3 regions of the Rhodoferax mekongensis genome follow, and region 2 is predicted to be linked to each of the others. Evidence: riboswitches for the same ligand, from Rfam matches in the RefSeq annotation. Region 2 holds a riboswitch; each other region holds the start of a gene.
The links. A riboswitch is a leader RNA that binds a small molecule or an ion and turns the genes downstream of it on or off. The one in region 2 is predicted to bind glycine.
Positions count from the first base shown of each region.

Region 1 (2,261 bases), 180 kb from region 2:
GTAGCGCATGGGAATCCGCCTTCGCGTGCGCCACCGGTGCGGCGCACCTTCTGGATGGCCCAGTTCAGGCTGGCTTCGACCGGTGTGGTGCGGGTGTCAATGTCGTTGCCGTACAGGCACAAGCCGGCTTCCAGGCGCAGGGAGTTGCGGGCGCCCAAGCCGATAGGTTGCACTTCGGGTTGCGCCAGCAGGGCGCGGGCCAGGGCCTCAGCATGGTCGTTGTGGACCGAGATCTCAAAACCGTCTTCCCCGGTGTAGCCGCTGCGGGTGAGGAACACGTTGATCTTTTGGGTGCCGGTATCGACCGTGAAGTCTCCGCCCGTCATGAACACCAGCTTTTCCACGCCGGGGGCCAAGCGGGCCAGCGCCGTCACCGCCTGGGGACCTTGGAGGGCCAGCAGCGCGTAGTCGGGCAGGGGGTTGACCTGGCAGCGCTTGCCGATCTGGGCTTGAATGTGGGCTATATCCCCCGCCTTGCAGGCACCGTTCACGATGACGAAGAGTTCGTCTTGCGCCTTTTTGAAGAACATCAGGTCATCAATGATGGTGCCCTCTTCGGTGAGCAGCAGGCCGTAACGCTGCTTGCCCACGGGCAGATCGATCACGTCTACCGGCATCAGGCTCTCAAACGCCGCGCAGGCGTCCGGGCCCCTCAGGCGCAACTGACCCATGTGGGACACATCAAACAGGCCGGCCGCTTTGCGCGTGTGGTGGTGTTCGGCCATCAGGCCGGTGGGGTACTGAACCGGCATGGAATAGCCGGCGAACGGCACCATGCGCGCGCCCAGCTCGATGTGCAGGGCGTTGAGCGGTGTGGTCAACAAGGTGGTGTCATTAGCGGACATGGCGGCGATCCAATTAGTCCCGGCGCAATGCACCGGAGGGGCAAATCAAACCCGGATGCACGCTGACTCGCGCCCATCCGGTGCTGCCCCCGCTGTCCGCTTTACCTGAGAGATTCGCCGGGCCTGCGTGCACGGTGTGGCGTGCGCAGACTGCGGGTTGCTCCTTCGGTGGTTTGCAGGCCGCTGTGCGGTGCAAACTCTCTCCAGTGGGGTGTTGCCGCCGGCGCAATGGCCGGGTGGCAGTTGTCAGTCCTTTTGCCTGAGCGTTCAGACCGCTGCAATCAGCCGTCCTGCGCCTTCGGCGGCCCGTAATGGGCTCTCTCCTGAACGGGATGGATTCTAAACCAGCCAAAGCGCTGGCGGGCCACTTGTTACCATTCGGCGGACATTTGCCCATTTTTACCTTCTTTGCATGCTTTACCTTTTAAGGCTGGTGCTGATCAGCATCCAGTTCCTGCTGGCCTCTGTGGTCAACCTCCTGATTTGTTTTGCTAGGCCCTTCAATCCCGACAATTCCCGGCTCTCGGGGTGGATGTTTTCAGTCCCCGCGCTGAAGATTCTGGGTCTGAAGATGTGCCTGGAGACGGAGGGCTTGAAAACCCAGCCCAACCCCTTTGTGATCGTGGCCAACCACCAGTCCAACTGGGACTTGTTTGTGCTGGGTTGCGCGGTGCCACGGCGCACGGTATCGCTGGGCAAAAAGAGCCTGAAGTGGATTCCCTTTTTCGGCCAGATTTACTGGCTGGCCGGCAACATCCTGATCGACCGGGATAACGCAGTCAAAGCCAAGGCGGCCATGTTGCACACTACGGTGGTGATGCAGGAGCACGACACGTCGATCTGGGTGTTTGCCGAAGGCACCCGCAACCTCGGCCGGGGCATGCTGCCGTTCAAAAAGGGCGCCTTCCAGATGGCCATTAACGCGGGCGTGCCCATCGTGCCCCTGTGCTGCAGCAACTACAAAAAGACCATGCGCCTGAACCGCTGGAACAGCGGCAACATCATCGTCAAGACACTGGCACCCATTCCCACCACGGGCGTGACGCTAGACGACATGCCTGCCTTGATGGAGAAATGCAGGGCGCAAATGGAGGCGTGCATCGCCGAGCTGGACGCCCGCGCCGCCCTCTGAATTCAGCGGGCAGTCTGATGCTCGCCGAACCAGCGGAGCACGTCGTTCCACAAAGGCTGTGCCTGTCTGCGGAAGTAGCCCATGTGGCCGATGGGCCCTATGCCCTGTTGACCGGGGTGGATGTCTACCTTGCTCACGGTAGTGTTGCTGTAGGCGGCCATAAAGGCATCGCGTGACGCGGGTGGCGCCCAAAGGTCATCGGTCGCATTGGCGGCGATGATGGGGGTGCGCACCCGCCCGAACAAACCGGCCACATGCTGCATGCCGGGGTCATCAAAGAAGTA
Region 1 covers NZ_CP132507.1:2,013,337-2,015,597, forward strand. The annotation lists gene gcvT (glycine cleavage system aminomethyltransferase GcvT) at 1-845, opposite strand, end outside; glycine riboswitch at 928-1,062, opposite strand; glycine riboswitch at 1,083-1,179, opposite strand; gene RAN89_RS09750 (1-acylglycerol-3-phosphate O-acyltransferase) at 1,258-1,977, shown strand; gene RAN89_RS09755 (alpha/beta hydrolase family protein) at 1,980-2,261, opposite strand, start outside.
Region 1: another riboswitch for glycine. It lies ahead of gcvT (glycine cleavage system aminomethyltransferase GcvT); the one in region 2 lies ahead of RAN89_RS10595 (D-amino acid dehydrogenase).

Region 2 (2,261 bases):
CTACCAAGTCAGCGGTGATTGCAGACAAGGTCCACCCCAAGTGGCCGTGCCCTGTGTTGTAAAAAACGTTGGGCTTCGAACCAGCGCCGACGCGCGGCATCATGTTCGGCATCATGGGTCGGAGACCTGCCCACGGAACGACCTGCCGGGTGTTTACCCCGGGGAAGCATTGGTTGACCCACTCTACGAGGGGACGGATTCTGTCTGCACGAATATCTTTGTTGTAACCGTTGAACTCAGCGGTACCGGCGACTCGGAAGCGTTCTTCACCAAGGCGACTTGTGACCAGTTTGGTCTCGTCGTCCAAAAGACTGACTACTGGTGCCGCGGCACGACTTTCAGCATCCAAGAGATTGACCGTAATGGAGTAACCCTTGACAGGGTAGATATTGACGCGGTCACCCAGCTGAGAAGCAAATTGACGACTTCCCACTCCACTACACACCACCAATGCATCGAAATAGTGGGAGCAAGTTCCCTCCGCTTCTTCAGTGATGACCGTGGCCATATTCCCGTCACTGATCAGCTGTTTCACCTCTTGACCATAAAGAGTCTTGACACCCAGACGGACACAAGCTGCAGCGAGACCTTGGGTGAATTTGTGGATGTCGCCAGTTGAGTCACTTTCAGTGAAATAGCCCCCGTAGTAACTACCTGCCAAAGTGGGCTCGATGGCCCGCATTTCACTGGGGGTAACTGCACGCCGAGAGAGGCCACCGCGAGCAAGTAATTCAGAAACTTTTCCGGCGTGTTCGAAACCTTTCTTATCGCGATAGATATGAAGGATTCCCTCTTGCTTCAAGTCGAAATCCACTCCCTCTTCTTGAGCCCAAGCGAAAAGATGCTCCCTGGCAGCGATTGCTAACTTGGTTGTCTCAATCGTGTTTGTTTTGTAGTGGGGGATATTGCTAATGAATTCGGCAAACCACGACATCTTGTGCCAGCTCGGCGCCGGATTGACCAGGAGCGGCGCATCACTTCGGAGCATCCATTTCAAGCCCTTCAAAATCGTGGACCAGTGGGTCCAGACTTCGGCGTTCGACGCCGAGAGTTGTCCACCGTTCGCGAAGGACGTCTCCATCGCGGAGTACCGATTCTTCTCAAAAAGCGTGACGGAGAAGCCCCGTTTTACCAAGGCATAGGCGGTCGTGACACCGGTGATGCCACCGCCGATAACTGCTATCGTTTTCATCATTGAACTCCAGAATGTCAGGGTTGCCCTAGGGCAGACTGGACGTACGTGCACCATGCACGACGAACACCCCCTCTGTTGGATACCTGAGAGATTCACGCCCGGCCGTTTGGCAGAGTCGTTTGCTCCTTCGGTGTGCCGGATGACAAAGCCAGCAGCTCTTCAGAGTTCAACGCTTCAAACCGGTCCTTTTGCCTGAGAGTTTCCGGGGCGGTTGCTCCTTCGGCGCAGGGTACTTCTCGCGAAGCGCCCTGTCTCTTCCGGTTCAAAGATATTAGAAACCTACGCTAGGAAACGTTCCGCCAAATGCACCCAATAGGCTGCGCCGATAGGAATGTTTCGGTCTTCGAAATCGTAATTGGGGTTGTGCACCATGCAAGCACCATGTCCACCGGTAGAGGCGTCTCCATTGCCAATGAACAAATAGCTGCCTGGAACTTTCTCCAGCATGTACGCGAAATCTTCACTGCCTGTTAATGGCTCGGTTTGCTGAACAACGTTTTCAGGCCCCACGAGATCAATAGCAACTTCACGTGCCAAAGCAGTTTCTGAAGCAGTGTTCACGAGTACCGGATAGCCTGGCAAGAACTCGACGCGAGCCGTCACACCAAAACTTTTGGCCTGAGCCTCCACCAAGTCAACGATGCGTTCTCGTAGCAGCAGTCGTACACCGCGATCCAGGGCACGAACGCTTAGTTTGAGCGTAGCCGTTTGGGGAATGACATTGTTTGCGACACCAGATTGAAATGCGCCAACCGTTACGACTGCCGTCTGAAGGGGGGGCACATTGCGGGAGACGATAGTTTGCAAGGCCATGACGATAGATGCCCCTGCGACTACTGGATCAGCACCCAAATGCGGCATAGCCCCGTGGCTTCCCTTGCCTTCGATATGCACGAGGATGTTCTCGCTCGAAGCCATGGTCGCCCCGTCCCGAAGCAATAGCTGTCCTCGCGGAAATCCAGGCATGTTGTGCATGGCAAATACGGCATCGCAGGGGAAACGCTCAAACAAGCCGTCTTCCATCATCTTGCGAGCCCCACCCAAGCTTTCCTCGGCGGGTTGAAAA
Region 2 covers NZ_CP132507.1:2,189,003-2,191,263, forward strand. The annotation lists gene RAN89_RS10595 (D-amino acid dehydrogenase) at 1-1,192, opposite strand, end outside; glycine riboswitch at 1,258-1,365, opposite strand; glycine riboswitch at 1,366-1,465, opposite strand; gene RAN89_RS10600 (M20 aminoacylase family protein) at 1,475-2,261, opposite strand, start outside.

Region 3 (2,261 bases), 180 kb from region 2:
TGAAACTTCGGTCAAAGAGCTGTGCGCCCTGGTGCACCAGCACGGCGGCCGCGTGTATGTGGACGGCGCCAACATGAACGCATTGGTGGGCACTGCGGCTCCCGGCGAGTTCGGCGGCGATGTGAGCCACCTGAACCTGCACAAGACCTTCTGCATCCCCCACGGCGGTGGCGGCCCCGGCGTGGGCCCTGTGTGCGTGGTGGAAGACCTGGTGCCGTACCTGCCCGGCCACGCTACCGGCGGTGTGCCCGGCACAGGCGCGGTGAGCGCCGCACCTTTGGGCAACGCAGCCGTGCTGCCCATCAGCTGGATGTACTGCCGCATGATGGGCCCGGACGGCCTGCAGCAAGCGACCGAAGTGGCCATCCTGAGCGCCAACTACATCAGCGCCCGCCTGGCCGACCACTACCCCACGCTTTACGCATCGGCCAATGGGCACGTGGCGCACGAGTGCATCCTGGATTTGCGCCACTTCAAGGAAACCTGCGGCGTGATGGCCGAGGACGTGGCCAAGCGCCTGATGGACTATGGCTTCCACGCGCCCACGCTGTCCTTCCCCGTGCCCAACACCTTGATGGTGGAACCCACCGAGAGCGAGACACTGGCCGAGCTGGACCGCTTCATCGACGCCATGATCGCCATCCGTGGCGAAATTGCGCAAGTCGAGGCCGGCGTCTGGCCCCAGGACAACAACCCTTTGAAGCATGCTCCCCACACCGCTGCCAGTGTGATCGGCGCCGCGTGGGACCGCCCCTACAGCCGTGAGGTCGGCGCCTTCCCGGTAGCGACCCTGAAGGCGGCCAAATACTGGCCTACCGTAGGTCGGGTGGACAACGTGTATGGCGATCGCAATCTGTTCTGCAGTTGCGTTCCGGTGGGTGAATACGCCGCGTCCTAAGGGAGCTGCATCGACCATTCACCATGGTTTTCAGGGCGGCTGTGCATTGCATGCCGCCGCCCTTGCCGGGCTGGCCCCGGCATCGCAGCGGGAGAGCCTGCCGCCCACCCGGGCAGCAGCGCCGAAGGAGCAACCACCCCGGAAACTCTCAGGCACCCAGGACCGCTGCGATCTGGGACGAAAGTCCCTTTGCACTCTGAAGAGCTGCCGCGCACTTGTCCGCCGGCACACCGCAGGAGCAAGCCCGCCGTCCACAAGACAGCGGGTGAATCTCTCAGGTCTCAAACAGAGGGGGTCGTCACCTGCACATGGTGTGCGGGTGGGCGACTTCAATGTTTGCGACTGATTTGCGAGAGAGCTCTTTATGAAACACATTGCCATCATCGGCGGCGGCATCACCGGCGTTACCAGCGCCTACACCTTGGCCAAGGCCGGCTACAAGGTCACCCTGATCGAGAAGAACCGCTACGCGGGCATGGAAACGTCCTATGCCAACGGCGGCCAACTTTCGGCCTCCAACGCCGAGGTCTGGACCCACCCCAGCACCCTCGTGAAGGGGCTGAAATGGATGTTCACCAAAGACGCCCCCTTGCTCATGAACCCCGCGCCCACCTGGCACAAGCTGAGCTGGATGACCGAGTTTGTGGCCTCCATCCCAAAATACCGCGAGAACACCGAAGCCACCACCCGCCTGGCCATTGCAGCACGCGAACACCTGTTTGCCTGGGCGCAGGCGGAGGGCATTGACTTCGACCACCAGCGCAAAGGCATCCTGCACATCTACCGCAACAAGGCAGGTTTTGAGCACGCGGGCAAGGTCTCCACCATGCTGGCCGCGGGCGGCCTCTCGCGCCGCACCGTCACACCGGAAGAAATGCGCTATATCGAGCCCACCCTGCAAGGCACTTACTACGGCGGTTACTACACCGAGAGCGACTCCACCGGCGACATCCACAAGTTCACCCACGGCCTGTCGCAAGCCTGTGCACGCCTGGGCGTGACCACGCTCTACGGCCACCAGGTCGCCAGCGCTAGCACCGACGGCACGGTGGCCACCTTGGAGCTGCAACACGAGGGCGGCACCGAGACCCATCGGTTTGACGGCGTGGTGGTGTGCGCCGGTGTGCATGGCCGCGGCATTGCGGCGCAGCTGGGCGACCGGCTGAACATCTACCCGGTCAAGGGCTATTCCATCACTGTGCAACTGAACGACGAAGCCAGCCAACAAGCCGCGCCCTGGGTCAGCCTTCTGGACGACGAGACCAAGCTCGTCACCAGCCGTCTCGGGGCAGACCGCTTCCGCGTGGCAGGCACCGCCGAGTACAACGGCATTGACTACGACATCCGCGCTGACCGCATCCGC
Region 3 covers NZ_CP132507.1:2,008,173-2,010,433, reverse strand. The annotation lists gene gcvP (aminomethyl-transferring glycine dehydrogenase) at 1-898, shown strand, start outside; glycine riboswitch at 977-1,073, shown strand; glycine riboswitch at 1,085-1,197, shown strand; gene RAN89_RS09730 (D-amino acid dehydrogenase) at 1,263-2,261, shown strand, end outside.
Region 3: another riboswitch for glycine. It lies ahead of RAN89_RS09730 (D-amino acid dehydrogenase); the one in region 2 lies ahead of RAN89_RS10595 (D-amino acid dehydrogenase).